3 regions of the Arthrobacter sp. LjRoot78 genome follow, and region 1 is predicted to be linked to each of the others. Evidence: riboswitches for the same ligand, from Rfam matches in the RefSeq annotation. Region 1 holds a riboswitch; each other region holds the start of a gene.

Region 1 (4,957 bases):
CATGACTCCGTCGTAGCCGGCCGCGCCGCTACCGGCCTCGGCCATGGTGAGCTGAAGCGCGGCAACGGCCTGGTCGGCTTTGGGCATGTCGCAAGCCAGGACCAGGGTCATCGCTGCGCGCAACGGACCGCGTGCGCGCTCCAAGGCGGCCAGGCCAGCGCCTATGGCTGCCGCCGGGCCGGCAAACGCTGGCTCCTCCCGGCACGACAGGACACCGGCGGGCAGTCCGCCGGGATCAGGTCCCACCACCACCACCGCTCCCGCCCCCGTGGCTGCCGTTAGCGACCGCGAAAGGAGGGTGGCGCCGTCGAACACCAACTGGGACTTGGGCACGCCGCCCAAGCGGGATGACCGCCCGCCGGCCAGGATTAAGGCATCAAACTCCACAGTGCCAGCCTAGCGATGCGGGCTGGGACCATGGAACCGTGAAGCCTTAGAAACCGTGGAGCCTTAGGCGGCTGATTCGGGCAGGAGGAAAGGGTCCCACGCGGGCGTGGGCTTTTCCAGTTCCTTGATCTGCCAGATCGTGCCGTGCGGAGGCGCGGGCACGAACCTGAGTTTCCAGCCCATCTCGGCAGGCGTGTGGTCGCCCTTCACGTTGTTGCATCGAAGGCAGGCGGCCACCAGGTTCTCCCAGGAATCGGCACCGCCCCTCGATTTCGGGTGGACGTGGTCAATGGTGTGTGCTGCCTTACCGCAATAGGCGCAGCGGTGGCCGTCACGGCGCAGCACGCCCCGGCGGCTCACAGCCGTGATGGTGTTGTACCGGGGCCGGATGTAGCGGTTTAGGAGTATCACGGACGGACGGCCCAGGATCTCCTGCGGCCCGACGACAGGATCGTCGCCTTCGGCCACCACGCTAGCTTTTCCGGTCAGCACAAGAACCAGCGCCCGGCGGAAGGTCACAACCGCCAGCGGTTCATATCCAGCATTAAGAACGAGTGTGCGCATGCACATACCTCTTCACGGCCGCACCCGTCAGGGGCTCGAGGGCCGGCTGCCCTCTGCTTGTCCGGGCTATGGATCGACAACACAAGAGTAAACACTCAAGTGCCCTATCGCCGAATCGGCTCTTTACCATAGACTCCGTGTCGGCAAAAATTCACCTGCCGGAAACGCAGAAGGACCCCTGCCCGAGGGCAGGGGTCCTTCTGTTACGCGTGAACCGGGGTATTAGCCGCCGACGCGGATGAAGACCGGACCGGAACCAACGTTGACGCTGAACAGCGAGGTGGTTCCGCCGTTCCAGCCGCCGTGAACGGCCTGGCCGTTGCCGACGTAGACAGCGATGTGGGCCATGCCCATGCCGCCGTTCTCGTAGTACGCGAGGTCGCCCGGCTGTGCCTCGGCGGCGCTCACGGTGCGGCCCAGGGACAGGTAACCTGCCGGCCAGCCGTGGTAGTTGACGCCGACTGCTGCAAGCGCGTTGGTGGCGAGGGCGGTGCAGTCCTGCGCGACACCCAGCTGGGCGTAGGCGGCGGCAGCAATCGCTGCGCCGTTTCCGCTGGCGGCGGCGGGTGCTGCAGCTGCAGGGACGGCCGGGGCCGACACGGTCGCGGCAGCGGCAACCGGAGCAGCCTCGGGAGCAGCTTCCTGGACCTCGACGACAGGCTTGGGAGCCTCGACGACCGGAGCCGGGGAGGTGGAGACCGCCGGCTTCTCGAAGGAGATGGCGATGCTGGAAGCGGCCGAGATGTTGGCCGGAGCAGAGGACTGCACTTCCAGGGTGGAAGCAGAGGTTGCTTCGCGCTGAACGTTGGTGTCGGCAGCGTTGGCTGCGATACCGCTGGTCAGGACCAGGCCGGAAGCTGCAGCGATAACCGCAGCCTGACGGCCCATGCCGCCGGCGTTGTCGCCGACAGCCTTGGCAATGACAGCAAGCGAGTTGGTTTTGGTAACCTCGGCGCGGTGCCGTGCGATCGCACGAGTAGTCATTATTTCTCTCTTTCGTTTTCCTCAGACTGCGTGGCAGGCCGCGGTTTTTGGACGCTCCGGCATCTTGGGGGTACGCCGGAACGGCCCGAACAGGTTTATTTAGCGAAGAACGCGCGCTTCAGCGACGGGAAACCCGGGATGTAGCGAAGCGCCGCGTGTTCTAGCGAAGCGTGTAGAACGCAGAAGTGCCCGTGGCGGACACAGCGTGCAGGATCGTGCCCTGCGACGGGTTCAGCGCGCTGATCATCATGCCGTTGCCGACGTAGATGCCAACGTGCGCACCGCCGTTTTGCATGACCAGGTCGCCCGGCGCCGGGGTGGCGGTGGGTGTCATGGCGGTCCATGCATTGGTGCGGGGGATGCTGATGCCAGCCTGGGCGTAGACCCACTGGGTGAAGCCTGAGCAGTCCCAGCCGCTGGGAGTGGTGCCGCCCCAGACGTAGGCGCTGCCAATACCGGTGTACGCGATGGCGGCGAGGCCCGATGCTGCTGCAGAGGAGGCGGCGTCGGCAAGCTTGCCGGCCTTGGCTTCCCCGTCAGCACCAGTGGAGGTCTCGCTGGCGTCGGTACCGGTGGACTGTGCCCGGACGGTTTCAATCTTGGGCGCTGCCGTCGTGGTGACTGACGGACGCTCGAAGGAAACAGTCGCTGTCGGTTCAGCGGTTACGGCCAGCTGGGCTGACTGAGAGTCGGACTCCGTCGAAGCGGAAACACCCAGGTTGGTATCGGCGGCATTTGCCGGCATTCCAACGCTGAGGATCAGTCCGGACGCAGCTGCGATCACAGCCGCCTGGCGACCTACGGTCCCGGCGTTGGCAGTAACAGCCCTGGACACGGAGTTCAACGGGTTCGTACGAACCGTTTGCGCACGGTGGCGCGCAGAAGTGTTGCGTGTAGACACGAAGGTAGCCTCTCCCAATGCCTACGAGGTGAGCTGTCGGATTCGGATGGGAGTCACCCGGCCGCTCGGCTTCCTGGGAAGCTTTTGCGACTTAACCCCAAGGTCTTCTTGCGAAGACCAAAATTGGTTCCCCCGCCTCTGCCAGACGATGTCATGCGAACGGACCTTGAGCGGTGGCAGAGTTAGGCAATCCACTCAAGAGCGCCAACTTCGGAAAAGTTGGCGTGCTCTAAACGGTACAGGAATTCCGAACGAATGTCACATTCAGGTCACGGCATGTCACAGGAATGCGAGAGTGACCCATCGCTTGGGTCAGAGCCAGCCGGTGGGGTCAACGACTTCGCCGTTGACCATCACTTCGAAATGGAGGTGGCAGCCGGTGGAAGCGCCGGTGGTCCCGCTCAGGGCCACAACGTCGCCGCGGCTGACCTTCTGGCCGACCTGGACGCTTGAAGACGAAAGGTGGTTATACGTGGTTTCGAGGCCGTTGCCGTGGTCAATCACCACCCGGTTTCCGCCGCCGTAGGGGTGCCAGCCGGAGAACGTGACCGTTCCGCTGGCGGCAGCCAGGACGCTGGTGCCGCACTGTGCCGCGTAGTCCTGGCCCCGGTGGAACTCACCGGCTCCGCCGGTTATCGGGCTGACCCGGAAACCGAAGGGCGAAGCGGAAACCAAGTGTTCGAGCGGCGCCCCGAGGCTCCCGGCGGAAGCAGCGCGGGTGATGGTGCCCGCGGACTGCGCGCTCAGGAGCTGCTTGAGCTTGCCGTCGGGATCGCCCTTGGTGGCGACATAAGTGCGGTTGAAGTCAATTTTGGCGCCGGCAGCAGCGGAAACCTCCGGCTGCGCGGCAACTGAGGCGGCGACACCGGCATTCCCGGTGTCCGCAGTGGACATCATGGGACCGGTCGACGGGACGGTCACGGTGAGGACAAGTCCGGTGGCGGCAAGGGCAATGCCGGCCTTCTGACCCACGCCGCTCGCCGAAGCGAAGTCCGTTACCTGGCTGAACAGGCTGCGGCGCCGGCGTGCATCACGGTGTGCATCGCGCGGCCTGACCGTCATTACGGCTTCGGCCACAGGGTACTCCGAAGCGGGACCGGTCGCCCTGCGGCGGCCCCTGACGGTCTGCGTGGTCAAGAAATATCCTCTCTGGAGAGCCTGCGAAGTTAGCTGTCGGATTCGGGTCAGAGAGTGCAAAGACCCGGTCCGCCAATGCAAGGCGTCCGACACAGGTCTCCCTAGGGAATCCTTCGTCGGAAGTGGCTTGCTGCTGACGGACTTCACCCCAAGGCCGTATTTCAACGGCCGGTTGTGGTTCCTCCGCCTCTGCCAGGAGGTGGTTCGCACACTGATCCGCTGGCAGAGCTCGGCTTCGGATCAGGTAACGCTTTTGTATCGGCGCTAGTGCTCAACTATAGGCGATTAATCAGCGCGGTAATAATTCCGTTATCTGGGTCTCAGTACGTTGTAGGTGGTCCTACAAGGGCGCAGTTAGCTGACCGTAACAAACACGTGGGCCGCAACCTCGGGCGGCAACTCCAGGGCGCCTTCGATCTCGGGCACACGCACGGAGATGTACTCCCCCACGCGCTCCAGTGCGAGGGACGCCCCCGGCCGGATTCCGCCTTCATCCAGCTGCACCAGCAACTCCGGCTCAACCTGGATGGGCTCGGCCAGCCTGCTCACCGTGATGCGCGAGTCGGCTCCGTACCCGGTCATGGCCTCAAGGAGGTTCACCACACCGTCGGTGAACGCGGGAGTTGGCTGACCACCGAGCGCCGCCAGGCCTGGAATGGGATTGCCATAGGGGGATACCGTGGGGTGGTTCAGGAGTTCGAAGATGCGACGCTCCACCCGCTCGCTCATGACGTGTTCCCAGCGGCACGCTTCGTCGTGGACGTACGCCCAGTCGAGTCCGATGACATCGGCTAGCAGCCGTTCCGCGAGGCGGTGTTTGCGCATGACTTCGGTGGCGCGTTTCCGGCCGGTTTCGGTGAGCTCAAGGTGCCGGTCCCCCGAAACAACCACCAGTCCGTCACGCTCCATGCGCCCGATGGTCTGCGAAACGGTGGGCCCGGAGTGGCGCAGCCGTTCGGCAATCCGGGCGCGGAGAGCCACGAT
Region 2 (4,957 bases), 1.7 Mb from region 1:
CCGGATCGAGGGCTTTGTGCGGGAGGCGCAGCTGGGTGAGCTGGCGGACCCCCTCGCAACCGACGTCGTCCGTCCCTTGATCGCAGGCCTGGAAGGGCAGGCAAGGGCACGTGCGGACGTTGTGCTGGACCGCTGGGCGGGGGATCCGGATCCGTGGCTGAGGCGGGCAGCCGAGCTGTCGCGGGCGGACGCCCCTCAGCCGCCGGCCCGGCGCTCCACCACCCCGTAGGCCTTGCCCTCCAGGAACTCCCAGTCCGTCACCACCATGAACCCGAGGGCGCTGACGCGGTCGTTGAGGACCAGGACGTCGAAGCCGCCGTCCCGCGGCTCCGCGTCCCACGTCGCCACATGGAGCTCCTTTCCCTCAAGGATCAGGAGCTCGGTATTGACGTCGAAGTCCTCCTGCGGCTGATCGCTCAGCTGGCAGATCGCCACGCAATAGTGTTTCACTCTTCGCCCACAGATCCGGCGCGGTCGGTGCGTTCATTCCGGTCCACCGTCCGGCCTCCTATGTGATACGGATTCCACGGGACGGTGACCAAGTGACGATTCCCCCTTGGAAGTTTTGGGCCACGACACCACCGGCGCCGACGTACTCGTCACTGGTTGGATACCCGAGCTGGCCGTTTTCCCAGCGCTGTGCTGCCCAGGCGGCGCCGATGGCGCCCTTGGTGCTGTGGGCACCTGTGACCGCGGACCAGTGGACCTGGCCTCCCTGGAACACCTGGTAGACGCCACCATTCTTGAGTCCCGGGATCTCGTCGCTGACCGGGTAACCCAGCGCTCCGTTTTCCCAGCCTTGCGCGGACCATGCCGAACCTATGGCTCCGAGGGTGGCGTGTGCCCCCGAGGCTGGCGACCAGTGGATCTGGCCGCCTTGGAAGACCTGGTAGACGCCGCCGCCCTTCAGGCCGGCGACCTCGTTTGTGAGGGGGTAGCCAAGTTTTCCGTTTTCCCAGGACTGCGCGGCCCAGGCTGCACCGATGGCACCTCTGGTGCTGTGTGCCCCCGAGGCTGGTGACCAGTGGATCTGGCCGCCTTGGAAGACCTGGTAGGCGCCGCCATTCTTAAGCCCCGCGATTTCATTCGTAAGCGGGGAACCGAGAAGCCCGCCGCCTGAGCCTTGGGCAAGCCAGGCCGCTCCGATGGCGCCGCCCACCACAGGTCCGCTGGGAGAGGGCGATGGAGACGGGGAGGGGGAGGGGGAAGGCGACGGTGAGGGAGAAGGCGATACCGGGGACTGGCCCAATGCCTGTGCGACTGTGCGGACCGACGTCGTACCGTTTGCTGTCCGTGCGGCCAGCCATGTGACGAATTCCTTGAACAGTGCGGGGCTGATCGACAGGGACGGGTCCGTTCCGTTGGCAATCTCGTGGAAGGTCAGCTGCAGCCAGCCGCCGGTTGTCTCCGCGTTGGTGACGGTGGCCTGCAGGTCCGCCAGGCTCCACGTGGCGGCCACCTGGTCCGGTGCCCTGGTGACCATGGGTTCCTGCGGCGGTAGCGTTTCGGCCACAGGGCAGTCGGCGCAGCTGGCAGGAGAGCGTATGTCGCCGAGGCCCCGGGAACTGGCGTACCCACAGCCGCTGACTGCGGACTGGGCCGTGGCATTCACCGCAGCGAAGGGGTAGGCGAAGTTGCGGACGGTGAAGCCCCAGCCTTCGAGGGTCGACTTGCTGTTGCAGGCCTCCGCGCTCGCGGCCGCTGCGCTGAGCGTTGTCATGTCTGGATGGGTTACGCTGTGGCCGGCGATCTCGTTGCCGTCGGCGGCCAGAGTCTGCAGGTTCGCCCGGGTCAGGAACCCGGACTGGTCCACAAAGGACGTGGTGATGAAGAAGGTTCCCACCAGACCGTGGGCTTTGAGCTCCTGCGCGGCGGCCAACTGGCTGCCGAGGCCGTCGTCGAACGTCAGGCTGACGATGGTCGGCCCCGCGGCCTTCGATGTGCCGGCGACACCCACCACCGTGCTGACAGCCAGCAACAGCGCTCCCAGGATGGCGACCCAACGCCGGCCGTGACTAGCCCCGGCCGTAGGCTCTGGGAGTTCCGCGACATGACGTGGCTGGTTGTGGACAGAACGATTTGACCAACGCATGATTCCTCCAGGCGTGTGAGTCCCCCCGCAAGAACATGCACGTAGACTACGCCTCGCGGCGTCAATGGAAAACACTCGAATTTGACAAACCGCAGATCCAAGTATATGTAGCGTGCCGCTACCTGCTTGTAGCAGCGCGAGCCGGGCCACAGCGGTGCCGGGGGAGGGCCCGACGGCCCCGTTACCTTGATGTGACATCCCAACGGTGGCCCGCGTACGGTGGAACGGTGCCCGTTGTCTCAGATACCGGCACTCCCGGGCGGATTGCCTAACCCTGCCGCGGTCCGGGATCCGATCGAAACCATCCGGCAGGGACGGGGAAACCACTATTGACCGGCAGAGTTCGTGCTGGTCTTCGGGGTGAAGCCGCACGCCATCCGCAACGCGGAAGGGCGCTGCGGCCGGGTGTCTCCCATCCGAATCCGACAGCTAACCTCGCAGGCATCGGGAGAGGTTAATTCATGCTTTCACGCAAACTGCCCGCTCATCATCGGTCAACCGCGCCCGCGGGGCGCTCCAGGTCCACATCGGCCGGGGGCCGGAGCAGGGCCGGCCGGCAGGCTGCGGTCATAGCCGCTGCCTCAGGCCTGGTCCTGTCCAGCGGCATGGCGGCCCAGGCCGCTGAAGCCCCGGCGGAACGTGACTCAGCGCCGGCGTCCGCCCCCGACATCAATGCCCAAGTGGGTGCCCCGCTCAGCGCTGATTCCCATGTCAAGATCAGCTACGAACGTCCGGACGTCAGCACCACCCCCGCCCCCGTGGAGGTATCGGTCGAAGAGCCCGTCCCGGCAGTGGCGGCAGCCCCCGCGGCGGCTCCGGCGCCTGCCGCTCCTGCTGTTTCCGTGCAGGTCCAGGCCGCGGTGCCCGCTCCCGCCCCGGCGCCTGCTGCCGGCGGTGTCAACGCCGCCATGGTTTCTGCCGCCTACGCGCAGCTGGGCATCACCCAGGACTGCACCGCCATGGTGGAAAAGGCCCTTGGCTCAGCCGGCATTCCGGTCGGGGACCTGGGACCCATGCAGTTTATGAACTATGGCTCCGTAGTGGGGGAGCCCCAGCCCGGCGACATGGTGGTGCAGTCCGGCCACGTCGGCATCTACATCGGCGACGGCCAGGTGATCAGCGGCGGAATGAACGGCGTAAACGCCACCGTCACGCACCCGCTGTCCTGGCTGACGGCCACCGGCGGCGTGACCTTCGTCCGCGCCGGAGCCTAGCCTCCCCGCTGCTTCTTCAAGCGGGCGTAACGGCCGGCGATCAGCTGCCTTGGGGGCAGCAGGTCGCCGGCCTTCCGCGTATTCGTGGCACAACGGCGCACACGGGTACCTCAGGGCGGCGAGATGGTGAGCTGGGCCGTGCTCTCGCCTTCCGCGAACTTGATGCGCAGCAGCGCGTCGCGGGTGTCCGCCGGAAGGGTGAAGCGGACGCCACCCGACTTGCTCGAATCACCCGCGACCAACTCGTTCAGGCCGGGATCGGGGGAGTAACTGACGCCACCGACGTTCAGCCTGAACGTTGAGTCCCAGAAGTTCAGGTCATACCGGCCGTGGTTGGTGCACCTGAGCGTGAGGGTCAGTGCGATTTTGCCGGACACATCGGGGCGCGCACTGGCGTTGAGAATTTCATATTCGACGTCGGCGGCCCGGTACGTGCGTTCGGCTGGCAGGGCTACCTTCCACTCCGCGCGGTTACCTGTGCCGGACCCGGGGGCGGACGTCGACGCACCAGCGCCCGGCTGTGCGGCGCCGGTGGAAGCGGCCGGGGAACCCGTACCGGAGGCGCTCGCCGTCGAAGCGGCGGGACGGCCGGCGTCGAACATCCCCAGTTGCCCCATCCCGAGCAGCAGCCCCGTCACAGCGGTGATCACAGCTGCTGCAGCGGTCAGCAGGCCGGGCAGCGTAGCCCACCAGTTGTTGGGTTTTTCCTCCGCCATAGCCGTTCCCCCTCGGTCCCGTGTCAAGGTCAGTTCAGTCGTATCCCGGCCGTACACCCTCGAACTTCCAGTGCGCAACGGCCCTGTTATCCCCGCCCCGAGACTCGTACTCTGGTTCTTGGAGGTGATTGCCATGAAGGCAACCCAGGGAGACCGGATCACTATCCGGGGCAAGACGGTCGGATCGTCGGAGCGGCACGGCCAGATCGTTGAGGTTCACGGCGCTGATGGAGCGCCGCCGTATGTGGTGCGATTCGACGACGGCCATCAAACCACTGTCATCCCCGGCCGGGACTTCGTGATTGACAGGATCCACCCGCAGCAGTGAACCCGCAGTAGTGGCCCCGCAGCCAACCGGGCTGTTGTACGCCCGGCCGCTTCGGTTGCTTCGGCGCGGCCGGTTACTCGGGGGACTTGGCGAACACCGCGGCGCTGACGAACTCCACCCCGGTGAAGGGTTCGTCGCCTTCGACCCACGCGTCATGGCCTGGCGGGATGCTGTAGGAATCATGAGCGGCGATGTTGATCTGGTTGCCGTCAGAGGTCTGGACCACGAGTTTGCCGGAAACGCAAAAACCGACATGGCTGAGCTGGCATGACTCGGTCTTAACGACGGGCTTGATGCACTCGGACCAGCGCCAGCCGGGTTCAAATTTGAATCTTCCGATGGTGTAGGCGTCGACGGATACAAGATCCACTTCCGTCTTATCGGGGCGGCGCTGTTCGTCCGGAGAATTGTGGGACTTAACTGCGAGTTGAGCGACAACATTCGTGGTCATGGCTCTCTCCATCAATCAGAATTGCGGATGGGGCTGTCCGGGCCGCAACGGCGACCGGCCAGCGGACTCGGCTTGCCAGGCTTGAACCCGCGCGGCGAACCGATGTAGCGATCGTCTTACGATGCCCAGCTTCCTCCGATCCCGGATTCTTGTCGA
Region 3 (4,957 bases), 150 kb from region 1:
ATTACGTCACCAAGCCCTTCAGCATGGAGGAGGTGCTCCTTCGCCTGCACCGGCTGGTCCAGCGCTCCGGAGTGGCAGCCATGGACACCGCCGAACTTGTAGTGGGCGACCTCGTCCTCAACATCGACACACGTGAAGTGACCCGCGCCGGCGAGGAACTGCAGTTGACGGCAACCCAGTTTGAACTCCTCCGTTACCTCATGGAAAACCCCAAGCGCGTGGTCAGCAAGGCCCAGATCCTGGACCGCGTGTGGGACTACGACTTCGGCGGCCAGGCCAACATCGTGGAGCTCTACATTTCCTACCTGCGCAAGAAGGTGGATGCCACGCACCCGCCCATGATCCACACGGTGCGCGGCGCAGGCTACGTCATTAAACCGGCGGATTGAGGTGCCCACGCTTTCCGGCGAGATCCGCAAGGACCGCCGCCGCTTGCTCGATCCTTCCACCTGGCACCTCCGCACGCGGCTGGTTCTGGTGGCCATGGCATTGCTCGTGGCCATCTGCGGCGCAATTGGCCTGTTCAGTTACGCGTCCATGGATTCCTTCCTGACCAAGCAGCTCGATGATCGCCTGAGCCAGGCCTCAAGGCTCTCTAACGAGGCCGGACGGCCACGGCTCGGCAACCCCGCCGGCAGGCCTGATCCGCTGGAGGGCAGGGGCCAAGGTGTGGGGACCTTGATCGCCCGCATCGACAATGGCACTGTCAGCAGCGCCGGGTTCCTCGCGAGCGATGCCACGCCGTCTTCCCTGTCCCCCGAGGATGACCAGATCCTCCTGGCGCTCCAACACGACGCAACGCCGGTTGACCGGACCCTGTCCACCGGCTCCTACCGGCTGGTGGCAGTGGAGGCTCCATACGGGGACGTGATCATCACCGGACTCCCCCTCGATGAAAAACAGAACACCCTCAGCTCCTTGGTGTGGACCATGGTGATCGTGTCGATGGGCGGGCTCGCCCTGATCGGCCTTGCCGGAACTGTGCTGATCCGCCGCACCATGAAACCCCTTGAGCAGCTGTCCGAAGTTGCGACGCAGGTTTCCCAACTGCCTCTCGACGCCGGTGAGGTGGCCCTCGCAGTCCGGGTGCCGTCGTCGAACGCGCATCCTGGAACTGAAGTGGGCAGCGTGGGCTACGCCCTCAACCTCATGCTGGACAACGTGTCCCAGGCACTCGAGGCCCGGCAGCAGAGCGAAACGAAGGTGCGCCAGTTCGTTGCCGACGCCTCGCACGAGCTGCGCACGCCGCTCACCGCCATCCGCGGCTACACAGAACTGATGCGGATGACCGAGGACTTTACGCCGGACGGCAAGAAATCCCTCGCCAGGGTACAGAGCCAGTCGGAACGGATGACCACCCTGGTGGAGGATCTCCTGCTGCTGGCCCGGTTGGATGAAGGCCAGCCGCTCAAAATCAGCGACGTGGACCTGACCCAGCTGGTGGTGGAAACCGTCAGCGACGAGAAGGTCATGGCGCCGGACCGCATCTGGCAGCTCGAATTACCCGACGAGCCCGTTGTGGTCCGCGGCGACGCCAAGCAGCTGCACCAGGTGCTGGCCAACCTGCTTTCCAATGCCCGCAAGCATACGGACCCCGGAACCACCGTGGTCACCGGCGTGATGCGGTCGGCCGACGGCAGTGTCGTGGTGACCGTAACGGACAATGGTGCAGGGATTCCGCCGGAGTTCGTCGGCCGGGTCTTTGCCCGCTTTGCCCGGGCGGACGCCGCCCGCACGAGTCCGGCCCGCTCCGCTTCGGGCTCGGGAGCCACCGGGGCCGCTGCGTCCGAAGGGACCAGCGGCCTGGGCCTCTCGATTGTGCAGTCCATTGTGGAAGCGCACGGCGGAACCGTCGAAGTGAATTCCCGCCCGGGACGCACCGAATTCGCCCTCCGCCTGCCGTGCGAACCGCCGGCAGCTTAGCTCCGGGCGCATCACTGGCAAGCCAGCTGTTCCGGCGCAAGTCAACGCGCCGTCGTCGTGACCCTCGTTACCTAAATGTGACTTAAGCGCAAGAGTCCTGTAGCGTTTTTAGAGTGCGGCAACCGTTATAGCCGCATATCCGGATGGACGCCAAACTCTGCCGCTACCCGGATTTCCTCATGATTAGGCAGAGGCGGGGGACCCAGGTCTCCGGGCATTTTGCATAGCCGCCCTCGGGGTGAAGCCGACACGTGAAGTTCCGTGCGGCCGGATGACCTCATCCGAACCCGACAGCTAACTCCGCCGGCATCGAGAGGCAACCATGACTAAATCCACGCTAGAAGTACGTCCGGAGCGCGCTTCCGACGAGTCCAAGGCGCCTGCCGAACGCTCACGCCACCGCGCCGAACCAGCCACCACCGCGTCGCCAATGTCCCGGATTGCTGCCGGATTGCAGGGCTCAGGCCGGCGGGCCGCAGTAGTAGCCACGGCCTGCGCCGTCCTGATCGGCGTCGGCGCCGCCGGCCAGGCCTCAGAACCTGCAGCCCCGGCAACATCTGCAACGGGCGAAGCCAGCGCCGCTACCGCAAACGCCGAGTCGAAGCTCGCGTTCGAAAAGATCCTGGTCTCCGCCATGCCCGCCCCGGCCTCTGTCAGCCTGACAGCGCAGTCGTCCGACGCGCAACCGGCATCCGAGGAGAAGTCCGCACCGGAAGCACCGGCACCCGCGCCTGCACCTGCACCGGCTGCGGCCCCCGCACCGGCTCCTGCCCCGGCACCGCCTGTAGCCGTCGACGATCCCGCAGCTGCCCAGGCGTATGCCGCATCGCAGCTCGGTACTTACGGCTGGGCGGCTGACCAGATGCAGTGCCTGACCACGCTGTGGACCAAGGAATCGGATTGGAAGACCACTGCCACGAATGCCAGCAGTGGCGCCTACGGCATTGTCCAGTCCCTGCCGGCCGAGAAGATGGCCAGCGCCGGGTCCGACTACCTGACCAACTTCCGCACCCAGATCAATTGGGGCCTGAACTACGTCAAGGAACGGTACGGCTCCCCCTGCGGCGCCCTGAACTTCCACTACGCCAACAACTGGTACTAAGCCGGCGCATCTTCGCCAGGCTTGGTCTGCATGAGCCGGAGGCCCCGAATCCACGTGGTTCGGGGCCTCCGGCTGTCTGACAGCACATTTCTCCCGCTGGTTCGCCCGTGTCCCTACCCTCATTCCTGGAGCCACAAGGTTTTCACAAGGTTGTGGAGTGACTCTGGGTCGCCGCCGCTTTCAATCGTCTTCCAAGCGGCTGCCGGCCCCAGGGCCGTCGTCAAGATGCAGGGAGCACAACAATGAAAAAATGGTTAGTTCCGACGGCCGTCCTGGCCTCAATTTTCGCAGCCGCCGCTCCGGCCGCGGCTGCGCCTTCCGGCCCGCCGCATCCACCGCTTCAAACTGAGTACATCTTTCACTGCGGCCAAGCCGCAGGTGGCTTCGACATCGAAGCCACCGTGACCGGGCGGGTCAAGGACATCGTTATCCCGGGGGACAGAGTCATTTCCGTAGCCCCGAACCTCAACGTGACCCTGACTAACGATGCCGGTGAGACGGTTAGTTATGTCATCACGGGCGCGTCCCACATCCAATTCGTGCCCACCGCCACGGATCCCGACAGCGTCGAATTCAAGTCGACCGGCCGGAACCTCCTTTCATTCGCCGATACGGACCAGGCTGGCGAGGACGTTTCCGGTGTGGTGCTCGTATCGGGCAACTTCAACTTCGCCGTCACCGGGGACTTCCAAACGGAAATCCGGAGGTACTCGGGACCTGGCACGGTCATCGACGTCTGCGCCGTACTGGCCCCCTAACGAACCCAACCGCGGCGGCGGTGCGTCCACCAATGGCGGTGGGCGCACCGCCGCCGTTTCCTTGCACGCTTCCGCACCCGGCAAATCCCACAGCAGCTGCACAGCTTTGGCCTAAATCCTTCATATGCGCCGGTCCCATAGTGGAACCATGACGCTCACAGACCAGTCCGCGGGAACACTGCTCCAACTGCCATCGCAGCCGCGGGCCGCCGTCGACGTCCCGCCCGGCAGCGTTTCGCCGCCCGCAACGGGGAACACCCGCCGTGCCCCGATCGACACCAGGACCGCGGGGGATTCAGGAACCGCCATCCCCGTCCTTGATGTTGTCCTCCCGGTCTACAACGAGGAACGGGACCTGGAGCGGTCCCTGCGGCGACTGCACAACTATCTGCTCGGCACCTTCCCGCACCCGTTCCGGATTACCGTGGCCGACAACGCCAGCACCGACAGCACTCTTAAGGTGGCTGAGCGCATCGCGCGTGAACTCCGCGAAGTCAGCGTGGTGCGGCTTGCCGCAAAAGGGCGTGGCAACGCCCTTCGCACCGTTTGGCTGGCTTCGCCCTCACCCGTGCTGGCCTACATGGACGTGGATCTTTCCACCGATCTGGCAGCGCTCGCCCCTTTGGTGGCGCCACTCATTTCCGGGCACTCCGATCTGGCCATCGGAACCCGGCTGGCGCGCGCTTCCCATGTGGTCCGCAGCCCTTGGCGTGGTTTCATTTCACGCGGCTACAACCTTCTGCTGCACGCGCTGATGGGTGCACATTTCAGCGATGCGCAGTGCGGATTCAAGGCAATTCGCGCAGATGTTGCCCGCCGCATCCTTCCGCACACGGCGGACAACGAGTGGTTTTTCGACACCGAGCTGCTGATCGTGGCGGAAAAATGCGGACTCCGCGTGCACGAGGTTCCGGTTGACTGGACATGCGGTGCCGACGCGGGCGTGGACCTGCTGCACACGGCCCTCGCAGACCTCCGCGGGATGGGCCGCCTTATCCGGGACTTGGCGGCGGACCGCATTCCGGTGCGGGAGCTTCGTTCCGAACTCGCCCGGGTTTACGCCCCCGTCGCTACGGCGGCTACGCTTCCCTGAGCCACGCCATGGCTGCCGTCGGACAGGTGAAATAGCGCGTTGGTGCGGCAGGAGCGTTGATGCTGAGGAAGAAATTGGCCA

The links. Region 1 has a riboswitch for cyclic di-AMP ahead of ACSQ1X_RS04110 (C40 family peptidase). Riboswitches for the same ligand answer to the same signal wherever they lie in the genome.
Region 2: another riboswitch for cyclic di-AMP. It lies ahead of ACSQ1X_RS11840 (NlpC/P60 family protein); the one in region 1 lies ahead of ACSQ1X_RS04110 (C40 family peptidase).
Region 3: another riboswitch for cyclic di-AMP. It lies ahead of ACSQ1X_RS03440 (hypothetical protein); the one in region 1 lies ahead of ACSQ1X_RS04110 (C40 family peptidase).

Annotation. Positions count from the first base shown of each region.
Region 1 is NZ_CAXUTG020000001.1:861,145-866,101, reverse strand. Features, by position in the region: gene mobA (molybdenum cofactor guanylyltransferase) at 1-387, opposite strand, end outside; gene ACSQ1X_RS04120 (HNH endonuclease) at 451-951, opposite strand; gene ACSQ1X_RS04115 (NlpC/P60 family protein) at 1,174-1,935, opposite strand; gene ACSQ1X_RS04110 (C40 family peptidase) at 2,096-2,770, opposite strand; cyclic di-AMP (ydaO/yuaA leader) riboswitch at 2,841-3,000, opposite strand; gene ACSQ1X_RS04105 (M23 family metallopeptidase) at 3,149-3,973, opposite strand; cyclic di-AMP (ydaO/yuaA leader) riboswitch at 3,977-4,188, opposite strand; gene ACSQ1X_RS04100 (metal-dependent transcriptional regulator) at 4,328-4,957, opposite strand, start outside.
Region 2 is NZ_CAXUTG020000001.1:2,554,426-2,559,382, reverse strand. Features, by position in the region: gene ACSQ1X_RS11855 (DNA alkylation repair protein) at 1-229, shown strand, start outside; gene ACSQ1X_RS11850 (hypothetical protein) at 196-435, opposite strand; gene ACSQ1X_RS11845 (polysaccharide deacetylase family protein) at 509-1,978, opposite strand; cyclic di-AMP (ydaO/yuaA leader) riboswitch at 2,358-2,550, shown strand; gene ACSQ1X_RS11840 (NlpC/P60 family protein) at 2,554-3,306, shown strand; gene ACSQ1X_RS11835 (hypothetical protein) at 3,417-4,022, opposite strand; gene ACSQ1X_RS11830 (DUF1918 domain-containing protein) at 4,156-4,350, shown strand; gene ACSQ1X_RS11825 (cupin domain-containing protein) at 4,424-4,801, opposite strand.
Region 3 is NZ_CAXUTG020000001.1:708,442-713,398, reverse strand. Features, by position in the region: gene ACSQ1X_RS03450 (response regulator transcription factor) at 1-389, shown strand, start outside; gene ACSQ1X_RS03445 (HAMP domain-containing sensor histidine kinase) at 391-1,923, shown strand; cyclic di-AMP (ydaO/yuaA leader) riboswitch at 2,072-2,246, shown strand; gene ACSQ1X_RS03440 (hypothetical protein) at 2,246-3,025, shown strand; gene ACSQ1X_RS03435 (hypothetical protein) at 3,268-3,783, shown strand; gene ACSQ1X_RS03430 (dolichyl-phosphate beta-glucosyltransferase) at 3,932-4,876, shown strand; gene ACSQ1X_RS03425 (DUF7793 family protein) at 4,863-4,957, opposite strand, start outside.